4 regions of the Bradyrhizobium sp. SZCCHNS3052 genome follow, and region 3 is predicted to be linked to each of the others. Evidence: predicted binding sites of a transcription regulator. Region 3 holds the regulator's gene; each other region holds the start of a gene.
The links. Region 3 encodes LexA, which represses DNA repair genes until DNA is damaged. Its sites were predicted from a motif close to TGTTCNNNNTGTGTTCNG; they were not measured.
Positions count from the first base shown of each region.

Region 1: the regulator LexA is predicted to act here: its motif matches at 2,741-2,758, upstream of QX073_RS01175 (putative DNA modification/repair radical SAM protein).
Region 2: the regulator LexA is predicted to act here: its motif matches at 2,722-2,739, upstream of uvrA (excinuclease ABC subunit UvrA).
Region 4: the regulator LexA is predicted to act here: its motif matches at 2,766-2,783, upstream of recA (recombinase RecA).

Region 1 is NZ_JAUETB010000001.1:268,293-273,600, forward strand. Features, by position in the region: gene QX073_RS01170 (UdgX family uracil-DNA binding protein) at 1-1,304, opposite strand, end outside; gene QX073_RS01175 (putative DNA modification/repair radical SAM protein) at 1,419-2,657, opposite strand; gene QX073_RS01180 (DNA repair protein) at 2,841-3,635, shown strand; gene QX073_RS01185 (DNA polymerase Y family protein) at 3,529-5,118, shown strand.
Region 2 is NZ_JAUETB010000001.1:1,617,444-1,622,751, reverse strand. Features, by position in the region: gene uvrA (excinuclease ABC subunit UvrA) at 1-2,630, opposite strand, end outside; gene QX073_RS07375 (porin family protein) at 2,908-3,552, opposite strand; gene QX073_RS07370 (outer membrane protein) at 3,846-4,586, opposite strand; gene QX073_RS07365 (outer membrane protein) at 4,799-5,308, opposite strand, start outside.
Region 3 is NZ_JAUETB010000001.1:1,729,542-1,734,849, forward strand. Features, by position in the region: gene QX073_RS07910 (hypothetical protein) at 90-458, shown strand; gene QX073_RS07915 (hypothetical protein) at 485-748, opposite strand; gene QX073_RS07920 (alpha/beta hydrolase) at 747-1,364, shown strand; gene glp (gephyrin-like molybdotransferase Glp) at 1,581-2,792, shown strand; gene lexA (transcriptional repressor LexA) at 2,998-3,696, shown strand; gene QX073_RS07935 (hypothetical protein) at 3,971-4,411, shown strand; partial or broken gene QX073_RS07940 (ComEC/Rec2 family competence protein) at 4,801-5,308, opposite strand, start outside.
Region 4 is NZ_JAUETB010000002.1:532,001-537,308, reverse strand. Features, by position in the region: gene gcvP (aminomethyl-transferring glycine dehydrogenase) at 1-224, shown strand, start outside; gene QX073_RS10650 (DUF1835 domain-containing protein) at 203-1,315, opposite strand; gene recA (recombinase RecA) at 1,580-2,674, opposite strand; gene QX073_RS10640 (hypothetical protein) at 3,258-3,551, shown strand; gene QX073_RS10635 (DUF6894 family protein) at 4,813-5,052, shown strand; gene QX073_RS10630 (hypothetical protein) at 5,236-5,308, shown strand, end outside.

The DNA.
Region 1 (5,308 bases), 1.5 Mb from region 3:
ACCTGCGTGATCTTGCCAAACACCGCTTGCGCGGCGGTCGCGCCCATCGCCACCACCAGCGCCGGACGCACGGCGGCGAGCTCGCGCTCGTACCATTGCCGACAGGCCTTGATCTCCGGCGTGTTCGGCTTCTGGTGCAGCCGGATCTTGCCGCGCGGCACGAACTTGAAGTGCTTCACCGCATTGGTGACGTAGACCTTGGACCGGTCGATGCCGGCCTCTTCAAGCGCGCGGTCCAGCATCTGGCCGGCCGGGCCGACGAAGGGATGGCCGGCGAGGTCCTCCTTGTCGCCGGGCTGCTCGCCGACCAGCATCAGCGGCGCATGCGCGGGGCCTTCGCCGAACACGGTCTGCGTGGCGTCCTTCCACAGCGGGCAGGCGCGGCAGGAAGCGGCTTCTTCGCGCAAGGTCTCAAGATCGGTGGCCTCGACATCACGTGAGGTCTCAGCAGCGGGCGCGTGGGCTTTCGGCTTGCGGCTCATCGCGGTCTCCTCGACGCGTTTCTGCGGCTTGTGGGGTTCAGTGCCGGCTTCGGCGATCATCGATGACGTGCGCCTGGAGGCGGCCGCGATCAGCGGCTGGATCAGCTTGGCCTCGGGCAGGTTCTGCCAATATTTCTTCGGCATCTCCTTTTCCATCGCCTTCACTTTCAGCCGTGCCGGATTGAAAATGCTGGCATAGTAACGCAGCCAGACCTCTTCGAGCCGGTCCTCCGACGGCGCTTCAGCCTTGCTCACACCGGGCGTGAAGCTGACGCGGCTGCCGTCCCAATGCGCACAGAGTTCGGGCGTCAGGATCGACCACGGCATGTCGGCGAAGCGGCGGGCGAAAAATGGCGCGGCGCGCTCGACGATGTGGTGCTCGGGCTCGAACCAGGCGACGTAGCGCGCCTCGCGCTCGCGGCCGACCTCGCGGAAGCGGACGAAGGCATGCATCTTGTGGACGTCGCGGCGCACCGCCCGCGCCAGCGCGTTGGCCTGGGCGACATCAGGATCGGTCGCGATCTCCATGAGATCGTGGTTGGTCCGCAGACGCCACAGCAGCCGGTAGAGCAGGGCGAAGCGGTTGGGATCATTGTGCAGAATCGCGCTCTCGGCGAGCTCCATGAAGCTCGCCGGCACTGAGAACGCGCCCTTTGGCACCTCGGGAAGCTGCGTGTCGGCCTGATCGTCGAACAGGTCGGGCGCTGCGCCCTTGACGCGCCAGCTGACGTCGGCCGGCTTGACGTCGTTCATCGCCAGCGCCCGCGCCGCCTGACGCCAGCCGTCGAAATCAGTGTCGCTGTCGAGGGTTACGACGTGCATTTCACCTCTCTCGTCATTGCGAGCGAATCCGCCGCGTCATTCCGGGGTTCGATGCTTCGTATCGCCCCGGAATGACGGCTGTTTCCTGGCTTCGGTCTTCGCCACGACGTTCAATTAGAACCCAAATCCCAGCTGCTGCGGTTTGGGCCGCAGCCGGGCTCTGAGGCTGGCACCGTCGAGCAGGGACGGCTGTGGCCGGTGGTCGGAGAGAACGATGAACGGCAGGACCTTGTTCCTGACAACGTTGAGCCGGGCGAGATCCGCAAACCGGATCGTGGTGGTGCGGCGGGTGGCGAGGATGCGCTGGACGGTGCGGGTGCCGAAGCCGGGTACGCGCAACAGCTCCTCGCGGCTCGCTTTGTTGATGTCGAGCGGGAAGCGGTCGCGGTGGCGCAAGGCCCAGGCGAGCTTGGGGTCGATGTCGAGCGGCAGCATGCCTTCGTTCTCCTCGACGATCTCGTCGGCATCGAAGCCGTAGAACCGCATCAGCCAGTCGGCCTGGTACAGCCGGTGCTCGCGCACCAGAGGCGGTGCCTGCAGCGGCAGCGCGCGGCTGGCATCGGGGATCGGGCTGAAGGCGGAGTAATAGACGCGCTTGAGCTTGTAGGCGCCGTAGAGATTGGCCGAGGTCGACAGGATGACGCGGTCGTTGGCCTCGTCGGCGCCGACGATCATCTGCGTGCTCTGGCCGGCCGGCGCGAAGCGCGGCGGCTTGGCCCGGCGCACCGTCTTCTTCGCCTCCGCCGTCTCGTCGAGCTTGAGCCGGAGACGGCCCATGGTACGGCGGATGGCGCGCTGGTCCTTTTCCGGCGCGAGCGTCGTCAGGCTCGCCTCCAGCGGCGTCTCGATGTTGATGCTGAGCCGGTCGGCATAGCGGCCGGCCTCGGCGATCAGCGCCTCGTCAGCCTCCGGAATCGTCTTCAGATGGATGTAGCCGCGGAAGCGATGCTCCTCGCGCAATTTGCGCGCGACGCTCACGACCTGCTCCATCGTGTAGTCGGGGCTGCGGATGATGCCCGACGACAGGAACAGTCCCTCGATGTAGTTGCGGCGATAGAAGTCGATGGTCAGCTTCACCACCTCGTCGACCGTGAAGCGCGCGCGGGCCACGTTGGAGGAGGCGCGGTTGACGCAATACAGGCAGTCGAAGTTGCAGGCATTGGTCAGCAGAATCTTGAGCAGCGAGATGCAGCGTCCGTCCGGCGCATAGGAATGGCAGATGCCCATGCCGGGCGAGGTCGAGCCGAGGCCCTTGCCGTCGCGGGAATCCCGCATCTCGGTACCGCTGGAGGCGCAGGACGCGTCGTACTTGGCGGCATCGGCCAGGATCTCCAGTTTGCGCAACAGCTCCATGGCTTTGAATCCCTTTGATTCCATTCGTTGAATCACACCCGGGTCAATCCCGATTGACTCTCTCGAAGGCGTTAGCTTTATATTAGAACGTATCATGAACAAAGAGGGTCGTCGCGGGTTCACTGCCTGATCACTGAAACAACGGCAGCGCCCGCACGATGGATTGAAGAGGAGCGGCGACGGATGACCGGCGCACGCATGGATACGCTCGCGCGTCTGCGCGGCCGCATTGCCCGTCTCGAGGCGGGAGATGGCGCACATGATTTGCGCCGGGTCGCGCTCGGCCATGACGAGGCCGACGCGACCTTGCAGGGCGGGCTCGCGACCGGCGCGCTGCACGAGGTGTTCGCCGAGACCGGCCGCCAGGCGGCAGCCGCGACCGGCTTCCTGTGCGGGCTTGCCGCGCGTGTCGCCGCGCACCGGCCCCTGATCTGGATCCGGCAGGATTTCGCCGAGCGCGAGATGGGCGCGCTGTCGATGAGCGGGCTCGCCGAGCTCGGCCTCGATCCGCGCCGCATCGTCATCGTGTGCGCGCCCGATCTCGACCACGCCTTGCGCACCGCCGCCGACGCGCTCGCCTGCGATGCGCTCGGCAGCGTGATGCTGGAGGTGTGGGGGGAGACGCAAAAGCTCGATCTCGTCGCCAGCCGCAAGCTGACCCTGGCGGCGCAGGAATCCGGCGTCACCGCGCTCATGTTGCGCATTGCGGCTGCGCCCGAGCCATCGACCGCGGAGACGCGCTGGATCGTGCGCACCGCGCCGTCACCGCTCGTTGCCCCGTGGATGGCGTGGGGCGCGCCGCGCCTCGATGTCGAGCTCATTCGCAACCGTCACGGCCAGACCGGACGATGGATCATGGAGTGGACCCCCGATGCATGCCGTTTCAACGAACCGGCGGCGGATCCTCAGCCTGTGGCTGCCGCGCCTGCCCATCGATCGCATCAAAAGACAGCGGGCACTCACAGGCGCTCCGCCTGAGAGCAAGCCGCAGGTCGTCGTCATCAAGGACGCCAATGCGCTCTTGATCCATTCGCTGGACGAAGCGGCGGCGTGCCACGGTGTGTCGCTCGACCAGCCCTTGGCGAATGCCCGCGCGGTCTGTCCCGACCTCGTCGCGCACGAAGCCGATTTGGCGGCTGATGCAAAGATGCTGGAGAGCATCGCCGACTGGTGCGACCGCTTCACGCCGCTGGTGGCGCTCGACCCGCCGCATGGGTTGTCGCTCGACATCACCGGCTGCGTGCATCTGTTCGGCGGCGAAGCCAGGCTGATGCAGTCGGTCTGCGACGCGCTGACCGCGCATGGCCTCATTGTGTCGGCGGCGATCGCCTCCAACGCCGTCTGTGCGCGTACGCTGAACCGCCAGGTGCATGGCCGCATCGTGCCCGACGGCGAGGAGGCGGCCGCGGTGGCGCCGCTGCCGGTGGCCGCCCTCGGCGGCAGCGAGGCCATTACGCTCGGCCTGCGCCGAGCCGGCCTCAAGACCATCGGCGACGTCGCCGCGCGCGGCCGCAACGAGATCACCGCGCGGTTCGGCGCCGCCTTCACCCGCGTGCTGGCGCAGGCGCTGGGCGAGGCCGATGCGCCGATCAGCCCGCGCAAGGTCCCGCCGGACTACATCGTCGACAAGCGTTTTGCCGAGCCGGTCGCGACCGACACGGTGATTGCGGCCAGCCTCTCCCGTCTGGCCGCGATGCTGGTGGCGGCGATGGCGCAGCAGGGCAAGGGCGCGCGGCGGCTGGAGGCCTGCTTCTTCCGCACCGATGGAATGGTGCGCGTGATCACGGTCGACACCGGCCAGCCGGTCACCGAGGCCGCAATCATCGACCGGCTGTTCCGCGAGCGGCTCGAGGCGCTGAACGATCCGCTCGATCCCGGCTTCGGCTTCGACATGATCCGGCTCGCTGCTGGCCGCAGCGAGATCGTGGTGCAGCAGCAGCGCGATCTCGATGCCCATGTCCACGACAATGACGAGCTGTCGGCACTGATCGACCGCATCGCCGCGCGCATCGGCGGCAAGCGCGTGGTCGTGCATCTGCCGGTCGATACCCATGTTCCGGAGCGCGTGGCGCTGCCGCTGCCGGCGCAGCAAAATCTCGCCGCCGCCACTGCTGCCGCCTGGCCGGAGCGCGCCGAGGGCGAGCCGCCGCTGCGACCTCTGCGGCTGTTCGCGCACCCCGAGGCGATCCAAGTCATTGCCGGCGTGCCGGACGGCCCGCCCGCGCGCTTCGTCTGGCGCCGTGCCGCGCATGCCGTGGTCCGCGCCGAGGGCCCGGAGCGCATCGCGATGGAATGGTGGCGGCCGGACGGGCAGGGCCTCACGCGCGATTATTTCCGCGTCGAGGACGAGCACGGCCTGCGCTTCTGGCTCTATCGCGACGGGTTGTATGACCGTGAGTTCGAGCAGCCTGAGGGCCCGCCGGTGCAGCCCGCCTGGTACATGCATGGCCTGTTCGCATGAGGGTCGGGATCGCACATCTCTCGCGGCGATCTCGCTGCTCACCCTCCCCTGGAGGGGGAGGGTGGGCTCGCATGCGCGCATGCGAGCCGGGGTGGGGTGACAGACCATCCGCGTGCACGGTGCCGATTTTCGCCGGAGCCGAGACGCCCACAGCCCTAACGTGTCGACGTCAGGACGACCGATTGTTGGG
Region 2 (5,308 bases), 110 kb from region 3:
TTGACGCGCTGGGCCTCGCCGCCGGACAGCGTGGTGGCCTGCTGGCCGACATGGATGTAGTCGAGGCCGACGCGGCGCAGGGTCTCGAAGGTGTCGCGCACGCGCGGCACCGCCTTGAAGAACTCCGCGGCCTCCTCGACCGTCATGTCGAGCACGTCGGCGATCGACTTGCCCTTGAACAGCACGTCGAGCGTCTCGCGGTTGTAGCGCTTGCCCTTGCAGACGTCGCAGGTGACGTAGACGTCGGGCAGGAAGTGCATCTCGATCTTGATGACGCCGTCGCCCTGGCACGCCTCGCAGCGGCCACCCTTGACGTTGAACGAGAACCGGCCCGGCTCGTAGCCGCGCGCCTTGGATTCGGGGAGGCCGGCGAACCATTCGCGGATCGGCGTGAACGCGCCGGTATAGGTCGCGGGGTTTGAGCGCGGCGTGCGGCCGATCGGCGACTGGTCGATGTCGATGATCTTGTCGATATGCTCCAGCCCCTCGATGCGGTCGTGCGGCGCGGCGGCCTCGTTGGCGCCGTTGAGCTTGCGTGCGATCGCCTTGTAGAGCGTGTCGATCAGGAGCGTCGACTTGCCGCCGCCGGACACGCCTGTGATCGCGGTGAACAGGCCGAGCGGGATCTCGGCCGAGACGTTCTTCAGATTGTTGCCGCGGGCGTTGACGACCTTGATGGTGCGGCGATGGTTCGGCGGCCGCCGCTCGGGCACCTCGACCTCGAGCTCGCCGGTGAGATATTTGCCGGTCAGCGACGCCGGATTGCGCATGATCTCGGCCGGAGTGCCCTCGGCGACGATGTGGCCGCCATGGGTGCCGGCGCCGGGACCGATGTCGAGCACATAGTCGGCGAGGCGAATCGCGTCCTCGTCATGTTCGACGACGATGACGGTGTTGCCAAGGTCGCGCAGCCGCTTCAGCGTGTCGAGCAGGCGGGCATTGTCGCGCTGGTGCAGGCCGATCGACGGCTCGTCGAGCACGTAGAGCACGCCGGTCAGCCCCGAGCCGATCTGCGACGCCAGGCGGATGCGCTGGCTCTCGCCGCCGGACAGCGTGCCGGAGGAGCGCGCCAGGGTCAGGTAGTTGAGGCCGACGTCGAGCAGGAAGGTGAGGCGGTCGCGGATCTCCTTCAGGATTCGCGTGGCGATCTCGGTCTGCTGCGCGTTCAGGGCCTTCGGCACCTCGGCAAACCATTCTCCGGCGGCCTTGACGGAGAGGTCGCTGATCTCGCCGATGTGCTTGCCGCCGACCTTGACGCACAGCGCCTCGGGCTTCAGCCGAAAACCCTTGCAGCCGGCGCAGGGCACGTCGTTGAAGTATTTGCCGAGCTCCTCGCGCGCCCACTCGCTCTCGGTCTCGCGGAAGCGGCGCTCGATGTTGGTGATGACGCCCTCGAACGGCTTCTTGGTGTCGTAGGCGCGGACGCCGTCCTCATAGGTGAACTTGATCTCGTCGTCGCCGGAGCCGTGCAGCAGCGCGTTCTGCGTCTTCTTCGGCAGGTCCTTCCACTTGGTGTCCAGCGTGAACTTGTAGAACTTGCCGAGCGCGGTCAGCGTCTGCAGGTAATAGGGCGACGACGACTTGGCCCAGGGCGCGATCGCGCCCTTGCGCAGGGTGACGTCCTTGTCGGGAATGACGAGGTCGGCATCGACGTGCTGCTCGACCCCCAGGCCGCCGCATTCCGGGCAGGCGCCGTAGGGGTTGTTGAACGAGAACAGCCGCGGCTCGATCTCGGGGATCGTGAAGCCGGAGACCGGGCAGGCGAACTTCTCCGAGAACAGGATGCGCTCGGGCCCGCTCTTGTCGTGGATCTTTGCGGTTTTCTTCTTTTCCTTCTCCTCCGCCGGCGCGGCCGAGGCGGGAGCGTCCGCGAACTCGATGACGGCCAGGCCTTCGGCGAGCTTCAGCGCAGTCTCGAAGCTTTCTGCGAGACGCTGGCCGATGTCGGGGCGCACGACGATGCGGTCGACGACGACGTCGATATCGTGCGGGAACTTCTTGTCGAGCGTCGGCGCCTCGGCGAGCTCATGGAAGGTGCCGTCGATCTTGACGCGCTGAAAGCCCTTCTTGAGATATTCGGCGAGCTCCTTCTTGTACTCGCCCTTGCGGCCGCGCACGACCGGCGCCAGCAGATAGAGGCGGGTGCCCTCGGGCATCGCCAGCACGCGGTCGACCATCTGCGAGACGGTCTGGCTTTCGATCGGCAGGCCGGTCGCCGGGGAGTAGGGCACGCCGACGCGCGCCCACAGCAGGCGCATGTAGTCGTAGATCTCGGTGACGGTGCCGACCGTCGAGCGCGGGTTCTTCGAGGTCGTCTTCTGCTCGATCGAGATCGCCGGCGACAGGCCGTCGATCTGGTCGACGTCCGGCTTCTGCATCATCTCCAGGAACTGGCGGGCATAAGCCGACAGCGATTCGACGTAGCGGCGCTGGCCCTCGGCGTAGATCGTATCGAAGGCGAGCGAGGACTTGCCGGAGCCGGACAGGCCGGTGAACACGACGAGCCTGTCGCGCGGGATCTCGACGTCGATGTTTTTCAGATTGTGCTCGCGGGCGCCGCGGATGGTGATGGCCCGCAGGCTCGACTGGTTGGCTTGCGCGCGCTGCTTGGCCTTGAGCACTTCATCCATGACGATCGTCCCACGGCGCAGAGTCGCGCCATCGTTGCAGGCGCGTTTCGCCGGAAGCCGGCCATCGGACGCCAGGGGGAAAAGGTATGGTCGGAACGTAGGAAGAACGGAGCTGGATTTCCAGTGCCGTCAGCGAATCATCAACAATGCGCTCAGGGAATGGCAGCGACTGGCAGGAGGCGGACCGGTTCCGTCCTGTTTTGTGCACGATCCCACAAAGAAAAAGCCTCCGCTCTGGCAGAGCGGAGGCTGTGTGCGTTGGCCCGGAGGCAAAAACTTAGAAGTGGTAGTTGATGCCGACCTGACCGGAATGCACGTTGAGGGTGCCGGTCGTGAGCGTGCCGAGGCCGGTGAAGGTGTAGCTCTCGCCACCGAAGCTCTTGTAGAGGTACTCGCCCTTCAGCGACCAGTTCGGGGCGAACATGTACTCGACGCCAGCGCCGACGGTCCAGCCGGAGTGGATCTTGCTGTCGGCAGCGGCGAAGCCGGGGGCCGTCAGCGAGATGCGGTTGTCGGCCCAGGCGTAACCACCGGTCGCGTACAGCAGGGTCGGGCCGAAGGCGTAGCCGATGCGGCCGCGGACAGTGCCCCAGTCGCGGATCTTGGACTCGGCGTTGACACCGAGCGCGCCGACGTTTGCGTTGATGTCGGCCCAAGCGGCGTCGGCCTCGAGGCCGAACACGACAGCACCCTGCTGCCAGTTGTAGCCGACGGTGCCGCCGGCGAAGCCGCCCTTCATGGCCGCGAAGTCAGCATTCTCGTTGGCATAGCCGCCCATGGCACCGATGTAGAAGCCGGTCCAGGTCAGCACCGGCGCGGCAACCGGGGCCTTGGTGTAGGTCGGGCGTGCGGCAAGATCAGCGGCGGCAGCGGGAGCGGCCAGGGCGGCCAAGGCCACGGTCGCGAGCAGGATCTTCTTCATTCCAGTCTCCAGTTTATTTTTATTCCTCGAAGTCCGCATCGCACCGATAAGCTTACGCACGAAACAGACTCACCCGTTCAAGTTGACGAGGTTCCTATAGCCCGGTTCCGTACGGATTACCGTCACCCTGAAGACACACTCGCGCCCAAACCGCGTTTTTACGGCCAAGTTCCAGAAAGCCTATGTCACTCAGTTACTTGGTTCCGGGTGTGGCGAGCCGGCAAGGTGGCATCAGGGCAACAAAAAAGGCCGGCTTTCGCCGGCCCTTCTCGGAACCTGTCGGTTTGCAGGCATCAGTACTTTGCGATGACCGGGCCGCCGAAGTGGTAGCTGAGGCCGGCCTTGACCGTGTGAACGGTGTCCTTCCACTCGGAGCGGTTGAGCGCCGCAGCGCTGTACTGGATCGTGCTCTTGCCGAAGTCGAGATAGTTGTACTCGAGCTTGGCCGACCAGTTCGGCGCGAACATGTATTCGGCGCCGGCGCCGACCGTATAGCCCCAGCGGGTGGTGTTCTGGCTGAAGACGTTGCCGGGCACGCCGTCATAGCGATGCTGCAACTGGCCCACCGCGGCGCCGCCGCTGACGAAGAACAGGGCGGGACCGGCGGCATAGCCGAGGCGGCCCTTGATGTCGCCGAAGCTGGTCAGCTTGGTGAAGAAGGTGTCGCCGACGCCGGCATTGACCACGGCGGAGCGGCCGTTGATGTCGGCCCAGTGATAGTCGCCTTCGAGGCCGAACACGACGTTGTCGACCTGCCAGTTGTAGCCGACCACGCCGCCGACGAAGCCGCCATTGGTGTTGTAGTTCTGGGTGCCCAGGAAGCCCGGCGCATTGAAGCGGCCGAGGAAGGTCTCCTTGCTGGTGCCCCAGCCGCCGCCGCCCTGGATGCCGGCGTAGAGGCCCGACCAGCTCAGGATCTGCGCGACCATCGGCGGCGCCTTGGTGTACGGGCGGGCCGCCATGTCGGCCGCCGACGCGGATGTGGCGGATGCGATGCCGACGAGCGCCGTCGTGATCACAAGCAACTTCTTCATCAAATTCTCCCCCGGGAGGTTGGAATGACAAGCGATGGGCAAGTCATACACAGGGCATCCCGGAGAGGCTGTAACGCGCCCGCCACAGAAATGAAAAAGCGTTATATATCATATATTTAGCACAAAAACGCCGCGACGCTGCCGGGCTGTTGACACGAAAAAGGCCGGCGCGAGGGCCGGCCTTTCCGAATGCGTGCGAGCGGCGGCTTTTTTCAGTAGCGCGTGCCCATCGGCGCCCCGAATCGATAGTTCACGCGGACGGTCGCCATGTCGATGTCCTGCTTGATGGTATCGACGCGCGACAGCACGGTTGCGGTGGCCGGGAAGCTGATGTCGCGCGAGCCCATGAACAGGTGGTCGTACTCGACGGCGACCGACCAGTTCGGCGCGAAGCCGAACTCGACGCCGGTACCGACGGTGCCGCCCCAGCGGGTCTCACTGGCGGAATCCAGCAGTGTGCCGACCGGGAAGGGCGCGGCCGCATTCGCCGTGCCGGTGTATTTGTTGTGGGTGACGGCGGCGCCGCCCTTCACGTACCAGAGCACGTTGCCCCAGGCGTAGCCGACCTGGCCGGTGAACAGGCCGATCGCATCGGTCTTGGTGGTGTTGGTGATGCCCGCGGCCAGCGCAGCCGTGCTCGCATTGGACGACTTCAGGTCGGTCCAGTTGCCCTGGGCCTCGACGCCGAACACCCAGCTCGCCGCCTGCCAGCGATAGCCGAC
Region 3 (5,308 bases):
GACTTCACGTCCGCGCCATGCCGTTCGTCCGCGCGCCATCAGGGCACGCTGCGACACGTCGCGGCCACCGCATCCCGCGCTCCACGTCCGTGACGATCGCGAAGCGCCCCTCCTGTCGAGCACGGGACCAAATCAGCATAGCAGCTTTTTCCGAAAAAGCGAATCCTAAATGCGACCGCCGGCAACGGCGCCATCCGGCCCGTCTCCCGCCACATCCGCTGGCCGCAGACGAGCCGGCGCCTAAGCGCATCGGCATCGGCGGCGAGATCGTCAAGATCGCGCCGTGCTCGATGACCATCGTCGGCACGCTCGCCGATTGGTCGCAATGGACCGGCGTGACCTTCGACAGCTCGGGCGAGATCGAGGTCCCCGGTGCTCTCGTGCCCGTGCTCGCGTCGGTCGAGCACGACCATGCCGCCTATGTCGAGCCGAATGTCTGGATTCGGCATCCGCTCTGACGCGGTGCAGGTCGTCCGCGCGACGATCAACGCGCCGGCACGACGCGCTCGTTGAGAAATCCGATCACCACGTCGAACGCCTGCCGTCGATTCCGCTCCATCAGGATCATGTGCGTGCCCTGCCCGATCTCGACCAGGCGCTTGTATGGCGCGCTCACGAGGCGAACGAACAGGTCGTGCGCCATCCCGAAGCGGACATCCACATCCCATTCCGTCGCGAGCACGAGAACCGGGCAGTCGATCGTGCTGGGATCGTAGATCGGCTGGTCCACGGTCCAATGCTCGTCCATGTGGCGCGTGCAGATCGAGGGCGTCGCGGCAACGCATATGACGATCGCCTATGACCGGCGCGGATTTGGTGAGACGGTCGCCTATGAGGAAGCTCATTCTCCGGTCGAGGACCTGCTCGCCGTCGTCGACGCGCTCGCGCCGGCGCGGCCGGCGACGCTGATTGCCTGCTCGCAAGGAGGCCGCATCGCGCTCGACTTCGCGCTTCGCCATCCGTCACGTATGGCATCGCTGGTGCTGATCGCACCTTCGATCAGCGGCGCGCCGGAGCCGGTCTATCCACCGGAGATCAAGGCGCTAACGGCGTCGTTGGCCGCTGCCGAGGCCGCACAGGATTGGGATCGGGTCAGCGCTATCAAGGCGCATCTGTGGGTCGACGGTCCCTTGCAGCGCGAGGGACGCATCTCCGGCGAGCCGCGCGAGACGTTCCTGAAGAAGAACGCCGCCGCACTCCGCGCGCCGCCAACCGGCGCGACTCTCGATGTGGCACCAGCCTTCCCACGCCTCGCGGAGATCGTCGCGCCATCGCTCGTCATCCGGGGGGACTTGGACTTTCCTCACATCCAGCAGCGAAGCAGGCTGCTCGCCGCAACAATGCCGAACGGGGTCAGGACATGAGCTGGCCGGAACGGCGCACCTGCCGAGCCTGGAACGTCCGCAGGAGGTCATGCGGTTGATTGCGGACTTTCTCGCGCGATCGTGAGGCAGCGGCCCGGAAACGGCCCACAGCAGACGGTCAGAACGCAGGGAGCGGCCTAGGCCCTTGGCCGCGCCGTGCGCGTTCGGTTAGAAGGCGATTCATTCGATCTGCCGTCTCCGTCCGAAGGAAATCCCATGGCCCTGATGCCGGTGTCTGATGCGTTGTCCGCCGTGCTCGCCGGCGCCGAACCGCTGGCCGAGGAGCAGGTCGGGCTGGACGAAGCGTTTCACCGCATCCTGGCGCGGGACATCGCGGCGCTGCGGACGCAGCCGCCCGAGGCGATGTCGGCGATGGACGGCTATGCCGTGCGCGCGGCGGACGCCGCCCAGGCCAAGGCGCGGCTGAAGATCATCGGCGAGGTTGCGGCGGGGCGGCCGTTCGATCGCGTGGTTGGACCCGGCGAGGCGGCGCGGATCTTCACCGGTGGCGTTGTTCCGGAGGGCGCGGACGCGGTGGTGATCCAGGAGGACACGATCGCCGAAGATGGCCACGTCGTGATCACCGAGGCCGCGATCAAGGGCCGGCATATCCGGCCGGCGGGCGTCGACTTTCACCAGGGCATGGTGCTGCTGAAGTCCGGGCGCCGGCTCAGCGACCGCGACCTGTCGCTGGCGGCCAGCATGAATCATCCGGCGCTGCCGGTGCGGCGCCGGCCGAAGGTGGCGCTGCTCGCCACCGGCGACGAGCTGGTGATGCCGGGCTCGACACCCGGCCCGGGCCAGATCGTCTATTCCAACGGCTACGCCTTGCGGGCGATGGTGCGCAACGAGGGCGGGACCCCGATCGATCTCGGCATCGCCGCGGATACGATGGAGGCGACGATCGCCGGCATCCGCCGGGCCCGAGAGGCCAAGGCCGACATCCTGATCACGACCGGCGGCGCCTCGGTCGGCGATCACGACCTGGTCAAGCAGGCGCTCGAAGCCGAGGGCGTCGAGATGGCGTTCTGGAAGATCGCGATGCGGCCGGGCAAGCCGATGATGCACGGACGGCTCGGCGACGTCAGGGTGATCGGACTGCCCGGCAATCCGGTGTCGTCCTATGTCTGCGCCCTCCTGTTCCTGGTGCCGCTGATTCGGCGGCTGCTCGGCCGCGACGAGGCCGTGATGCCGCGCGAGACCGCCCTGCTCGGCCGCGAGCTCGGGCCGAACGATTCGCGCGAGGACTATCTGCGGGCGCGGCTCGAAGAGCGCGCCGACGGCACGCTGGTTGCGACCCCGGTGAGCCAGCAGGATTCGTCGCTGCTTGGGAATCTCGCGCTCTCGCAGGCGGTGGTGATCCGGCCGGCGTTTGCGCCGAAGGCGCCTGCCGGCAGCCCGTGCGAGATCCTGCGCCTGCCGAACTGAGCCGCTTCCCCGGTAAAGCCCGGTCTGTTCATCATATTTTTAGGATTGCGGAACACACATCGAACATATAGTGTCCGTTCATGATTTGTTTTTAGTATGTTGCGGGCGACGCGATGACGGTCCGACTCCAGGGCGCTCTCAGCCGGTTTGTGCGCGAGGCGCAGCTCCTGGACTCGGACGACAACAAACCGGGGACCAGGTCGAGATGCTGACGCGCAAACAGTACGAACTTCTGCGGTTCATCAACGAGCGGCTCAAGGAAGCCGGCGTGCCGCCGTCCTTCGACGAGATGAAGGATGCGCTCGATCTGCGCTCGAAGTCCGGCATTCATCGCCTGATCACGGCGCTCGAGGAGCGCGGCTTCATCCGCCGGCTGCCCAACCGCGCCCGCGCGATCGAGGTGATCAAGCTGCCCGAGCTGTCACAGGCCGCCAACAACCGCCGCGGCTTCACCCCATCGGTGATCGAGGGCAATCTCGGCAAGGTGCGCACCAGCACTCCCGCGCTGGACGATGGCGAGCGCCCCGTCGCAGTGCCGGTGATGGGCCGCATCGCCGCCGGTACTCCGATCGAGGCGCTACAGACGCGCAGCCACACCATCAGCGTGCCTGCCGACATGCTCGGCAACGGCGATCACTATGCGCTCGAGGTACGCGGCGACTCCATGGTCGATGCCGGCATCCTCGACGGCGACATGGCGCTGATCCAACGCAACGAGACCGCCGACACCGGCGACATCGTGGTGGCGCTGATCGACGATGAGGAAGCGACGTTGAAGCGCTTCCGCCGCCGCGGCGCATCGATCGCGCTGGAGCCGGCCAACACCGCCTACGAGGTACGCATCCTGCCGCCGAACCGGGTGAAGATCCAAGGCAAGCTGGTCGGGCTGTACCGCAAGTACTGATCGCGAATGGGATCGGTCGATGGGCGGCGGGCGCACGCGCTTTCGCCGCCGATCGGAGGCTGCCCAGCAAAATACGTCACGCGCGAATGCACCTCATGATGTGCAGCGCGGCATGCTCAAACGCTTGTGATCGGCCGCGGGCACACGCGATGCAGATCAGCGCAGAATTGCCGCGAAGCGCGCGCTAACATCACCATCGATGTCCACTCTGATAGAGGCCTGCGCCTGTCCGGGGGGAGCGTGGGTCGGCTATCTCTCAACGAGGAGCGATCCGATGTGTGACTACAGCCTCCATGCGGTTGCGTCCCGTCCCGCCAAGGTCGGCGAGACGTTGATCTCGATGACCTTCCGTGGCACCGCCACCCGCGGCTTCGCCCTGGAGAGCGAGCCGACCGTCGCAGTCTGCATGCTGCCCGGCACCGAGTTGGCCTTCGCCGAGGACGTCCGCTACGACAGCCGCTGGCTCTGGACCCGGACGATCCGCGAGCGCGTCGCAAAGTTCAACAGCATCGAGACTCACATTCCCGATCGCCATCACGACGCGATCGAATTCGCCGACGGCCGCCACGTGCTGGTGACCCAGCTCTGCGAGGGCCAGCGCGTCACCGTGCTGCAATTGCCGGTCAGCAAGCAGCCGGCGGAGCGACGCCCGGACATCGCCGAGGACGTGCCGCCTTCGCAGGCCACACCGATTCGCCGCATCAGCATCACCTGAGGGGTCTCCGCATCGGCATTTCTCTCGGTCGTGAGCGAGCTTTCGACCGTGGGAGATTTGGGTTCTGCAAGCGCAAAGTCCTCTCGGGCGAACCTCACGCCCCGGCATCGCATCGGATAGGAACGACATCCCTCGGCCGGCATGATGTGCCGGGGGAGCCTGCCGCCGTGGTCAACAAGATCGATTGGAACAAGGCCGCCGGGATCACCGAGCCCGGCTGCGATATGCTTGTGTTCGGATGGCTGACAGGGCTGACGACATCGCCATCTGGCAACGCTATCCGCGCGCTGCGTTCACGCTGGCCGAAAGCCCCTCGCGGTTCGATGGACTTGGCAACATGGACCTGGCGACACCGAGTATCATCTCGGCACGCTCGAGCTGCCCGGCACTCAGTCTTCCTCGCCCTGCTCCGTCTCCGGCGGCGTCGCGTCCTGAGGCCGCGCGGCCGGCGCGCGCGGCGTCAGCGTCGTGTCGAACTCGCCGGCCTCGGCGGGCGCCGGCCACCATGGGCGGTCGGTGCCGCCGGCGCGCGCCGGCGTGACGGCGAAGCTCCTGCCCTGCCGCACCAGCATCAAGGCGCCCTGCTGCCGCAGCCGCTCGCGATCGATGACGGCCGCCGCGCAGGATGACGGCGCGGCGCGCGCGGTGACGATGAGCGCGACGCGGGCGCAATCATCGGCGAGCGCCTCGGCGCGCAGGGTCAGGGCGGCGAATCGGCCGTCGGCCATTGCGACCACGCAGCCCGCCTCGTCGCAGGAGACGCCATCGGTGAGCGATGAATCCGCCGGCAGCCGGGCATCGGCGTCGGCCGCGAGCCACTCCTTGGTGGCGAACACGTCCTTGCCGATGCGCATCGCATGCAGACGCCCGTCACGGCCGCGCACCGCCACCGCGCGC
Region 4 (5,308 bases), on a different contig from region 3:
GAATCGAGGCCTCGCCGCTGCGCCACGCGCCGCACACGGTGCACGACATCGCCGACGACGACTGGAACAGGGCCTACCGGCGCAGCGAGGGCTGCTTCCCCGCGGGCACCTCGCGCACCGACAAGTACTGGTGTCCGGTCGGCCGCGTCGACAACGTCTACGGCGACCGCAATCTGGTGTGCTCATGCCCGCCGGTGGCGGACTACGCCCAGGCGGCGGAGTAAGCCTCCTCACGCATGTTCCAGTGGATCGGGCGCCACGGCTCGCGACAATCAATGACGTGAGGCGTGCCGGGATCCGGAGCGATGAGCACCGCATGCCAACGCCAGAGATTGGCGTTGATCAATTCGGTGCCGCCCCACCAGCGCCGGATCGGATTATGGCTGCTGAAATCCTCCTCGCCGGCCAGGATCGCCTTGCCGAGCGGCGTCAGCGACAGCGTGCTCGCCTTGTAGCGCTCGAGGCGTTCACGGCTGTCGTGCATCTCGACCGAGAACGGCCGTTCGGCGAGGCCCGAAATTGCCGGCGCCGGCGCCAGTGCCAGACCGTCGAGCAACGCGCCTCCCTCCCAATAGTCATAGACGCGGCGTTGAAAGCGATCCCGATGATGCGGCAACAGGTCGAATGGGTGCTGATAGCCGGCTGACAGCAATTCGAGGATTCTCAGCTCCGATGCTCCCAGGCCCGTCGCAACACCGGGAAGCTCATCGAGCATCTCCTGCACGCAGCGGCGAAGCTGCGGCAGTGCACTGAGATCCTGCTTCAACAGATCGAGCCAGGCTTGCGGCGTGGGCGCCCGAAACGCCTGCCATGCCAGATGGCCCAAATCGAGATGCTCACGCGCAAGCTCTACGCCGGCAATGGCCCGACCGGCGAGTCGCCCGGCCGGGGCATCGGATAGCGGGACATCGACATGCCGCAATACGATCTTCGTCGCGATCTCCGCGTGATGGCGCAGATAGTCCAAGAGCCAGATCAGCACCAACTGGTCGTTCGGACGGGTCCCCATCCACAGCTCGACGCTATCGCAACGGTCGACAAGTTCGAGAAAACTCTGACTCCGCCCGCCGACCGCCATGAAGTCGCCACGCGAGGCGAAATCCAACCAATGCCCGCGCTTCGGTCGCGCGGTGCGCTGGACGAGATAAGCCGATAACTCGGCATCTGATGGCAACGGTCCCCATACGAAACGATGGAGAATTGGCACCACCAGGTCGGCAAAGCCGCCTCTCCGAAGCGCTCCGGCGCTGGGATCATCGGCCGCTAGAATCAAACGCGTCATGCTGTTGGCTCCGGCACGACCTGATTGGCTCAAGACGCTATCAACACGCTCGCGATCGGCTCCCGGCGCCCAGGGCTGGCGTCGGAAATGTCGGTGCCGCCGCGCGGATCCGGTCCGCTCGCCCGCGCACGCGCTTTCGACTATTCGCGCTGAAGATCGTATCCGGCGTTCGGAAACTCAGGCTCACTGCATTCGATCATGCAGCAACCGCAGATTTCGGCAGAACACCACACATCTGCAAACGGGCGCCGGAACGTCGGCAACGCAACGTCCACGGCACCCGCTGCCGTCTTGCCTCTACTCCTCCGCCGGCTCCTCGCCGTCGGCGTCGGCGTCGCGCTCGGCGTTGCCGGCCAGGATCTGCTCGGCGATCAGGCCGGAGTTCTGGCGGATCGCGGCTTCGATCTTGGCGGTCATGTCCGGATTGGCCTTGAGGAACGATTTCGAATTCTCACGTCCCTGCCCGAGACGCTGGCTATCGTAGGAGAACCAGGCGCCGGACTTCTCGACGATGCCGGCCTTGACGCCGAGATCGAGGATCTCGCCCATCTTGGAGACGCCCTCGCCATACATGATGTCGAACTCGACCTGCTTGAACGGCGGCGCCAGCTTGTTCTTCACCACCTTCACGCGGGTGGAATTGCCGATCACCTCGTCGCGCTCCTTGATCGCGCCGATGCGGCGGATGTCGAGGCGGACCGAAGCATAGAACTTCAGCGCATTGCCGCCGGTGGTGGTCTCCGGCGAGCCGTACATCACACCGATCTTCATGCGGATCTGGTTGATGAAGATCACCATCGTGTTGGACTTGTTGATCGAGGCCGTCAGCTTGCGCAGAGCCTGGCTCATCAGGCGGGCCTGCAGGCCCGGCAGCGACTCGCCCATCTCGCCTTCGAGTTCGGCCTTCGGCACCAGCGCCGCCACGGAGTCGACCACCAGCACGTCGACCGCACCGGAACGCACCAGGGTGTCGCAGATCTCCAGCGCCTGCTCACCCGTATCCGGCTGCGAAATCAGAAGCTCGTCGATGTTCACGCCGAGCTTGCGCGCATACACCGGATCGAGCGCATGCTCGGCATCGATGAAGGCGCAGATGCCGCCCTTCTTCTGCGCTTCCGCCACCGTGTGCAGCGCCAGCGTGGTCTTGCCCGAGGATTCCGGCCCGTAGATCTCGACGATGCGGCCCTTCGGCAGACCGCCGATGCCGAGCGCGATGTCGAGCCCGAGCGAGCCGCTGGACACCGTATCGACATCCATCGAACGGTCGTTCTTGCCCAGCTTCATCACCGAGCCCTTGCCGAACTGACGCTCGATCTGGGACAGCGCAGCGGAGAGCGCCTTACTCTTATCCATGGAGGAACCTTCGACGATACGCAGGGCGGTGGCGGACATTGGCGCTCCTTATGGCGGGGATTCGCGGGATGGACAAACGGTTAACGAGGTCGGCCAGCAATCTTGAGGCGAATGTACTCCATCCGTTCTTTGTTCGCAATATGTTCTTCTCGACATTCACACCTCTCTTTCACAAACCCCTGGCAACCCGCGGGAGACACGCCTGCCGCTCGAAGGCCGAGGGCCGGCGCGCAGTGCACCGAGCACCAGCGAGGGAGCGCTGCCCGATCAGCGCGCCCGGAAGCGAAGTACGGCATGCTGGATGCTGGATGACGGCGACTGCGAAGGGATCCCGATTCCAGCTGGAGGCGGAAGCCATGCGCGCGAGCGGCGCAGCCGCCGACCGGCGATCACGCGGATTAAAACCAAACTGTCCGAGCGCTCCAACCTCATCTCCCGCACCAGCGGCAGACGCCGACCCAACTATAAATTGTTATTGTCGTCTCGGCCGTGTCCCATCATCCTGCTGGTCCTTCTCTGTGAGCCTCGCAGACTGCTTCCAATTTTCGGAACCAGCATGACCGGATCCAACAACGAACAGACCCTCACGCTGTGGCGCCCTGTCGGCCCAAAGGAGCTTGCCTTGATCGAGGCGTCGGGCATGCGTGCGTTTCCGCCGCGCCTTCCGGAGCAGCCGATCTTCTACCCGGTGCTGACCGAGGACTATGCCGTGAAGATCGCACGGGACTGGAACGTGCCGGCGAGCGGCGCCGGCCACGTGCTGCGCTTTGCGATCCTGCGAGGCTTCATCGACACCTACGAGGTGCGCGAGGCCGGCGGCCGCAAGCATCGCGAGTACTGGATTCCCAGCGAAGACCTCGCCGACTTCAACGCCGCAATCGTTGGACCGATCGTGCTTGTCAGGTCTTTTCCTTGAAACTACCAACTCCTACACGCGTGCGTAGATCGCACATTCCGTGGTTCTCCTGAGAGGAACGAAGTTCCATCGCCTCTTCTGCTTTTGTTCGGCTCGTCGTGCGTGCAGGCGCACGATTTCGATGCAGACGCGCAGCCGCGCGCAAGCGGCGGCCGGCCATCAGGTTCCGCATCACGTGGCGTGCAAGCACTCGACGGCCACCATATGACGGACGACAGATGAAGCGACGAACCTCGGACGCCCCCGTGTCGGACCCTGCCCAAGGATGCGTTAGCGCGCCATTGGCGCGGCTCCTCATGCCGGCCCGAGGAATGGCCCGGAAAAAACCCGCGTGATCCGCATCACGCGCGCCGGCGCTCACGACATCTTCAAGCCACAAACCATTGTCATAAACTTTGGGTTGCGTTATAGAATCGTGGTTGTCGTACGTCTGAGCAGATTTTTGATCAGCCCCGGATTTGTTTGTTCGTTGCGATGATGGTCGCCGCACATCCTCTAGTGTATCGCCTTTGGTGTGCCGTCGACCGATCCCTTGCAGCCTGCCAGCTCCGACACTTGCAGGCTCCGTCACACGTAGGCGCACGGCCCTGAAACCATCCGCGCCGAAAGAAAGCCCCGGACGACGTCCGGGGCTTTCGACGTTGATAGCTCCGCTCGGGATGCATCTCCCTCCGTCATTGTCGTGATGTCGGGGAACGGATCGCGTGCGTTGCGCTTCATATTGGCGATGACAACAAATGACGTGACGTGCCCGTCCTGCAGGGCCGGCCTTCAAAGGATCGAGCTTCACTCGCAGCAAGACGCCGCGGGAGAGAGGCGTTGTCCGGCCTGCGATGAACTCTTGGAAATGGTCGACGGCGCGACGCAGATCGCCTACCGACTGACAGTCGTGCCGGAACGGATCTTCGACCACAGCCAGGTGCGCGTCCCACGGCGGCCGATCGAGATTGCAACCTTGATCTGACGCAAGGCACGCCTACAGATTTCGCACTAATTTAATCGTGTCACTGCCGAACTGCCCTCGCTGGGAAGCTACGACGTTGACGCCGAGCCTCGGACCGCAGCGGTCCGAGGCTCATTCGTTGGCCCGCGATTCGTCCGGTTGCGCCGCACATCACCAACGGCAATCAGCCTAACCGAAGCGATCAGCGCGACCGACCGTATTTTACCGGAATTGATCCGAGTGGGTTTTGCGCTTCCATTTGTGGTGCGTACATCAAACCCAGCGGCCTGGGGCGGTCAGGGCTCACCGGTTTTGGCAATGCCGCTCTATTTCTTTCGTATCCGCAACGGCCACTTCTCAGGCGCGTCCGAGTATGGGACCGAGTGCGCCGACCGCAATGCAGCCTGGAAAGAGATGACCACCGTCTGTGCCGACATGGCCAGCAGCATCTCGCGCAAGCTCGCCGAAAACTCCGAATGGCAGATGGAGCTGCTCGACGAGGCAAGGCAGCCGGTCTTCCGCATCCGGATCGTCGCCGAGTCGCTGGATCAGGCCTGACGGCTCGCCACACCTCTTGTGGATCGTCGCAGGCGAAAGACGCAACCTAAGATTGCAGTCAACGAGGTTGACTGCGCGTCATTTCGGCAGCCGAACTTGATCGAGATCAAAATGCCTGTCTGCATCTTGGCAGACATTTAAATTTGTATGGGTAATCTGATCTTCAAATGTCCGCGAACGGGGATGAACGTGCAGCATTGGCTGGAAGAGCCGAAGCCGGGCGATCCCACGTGCTCCTATGAAACCGTGGTCTGCA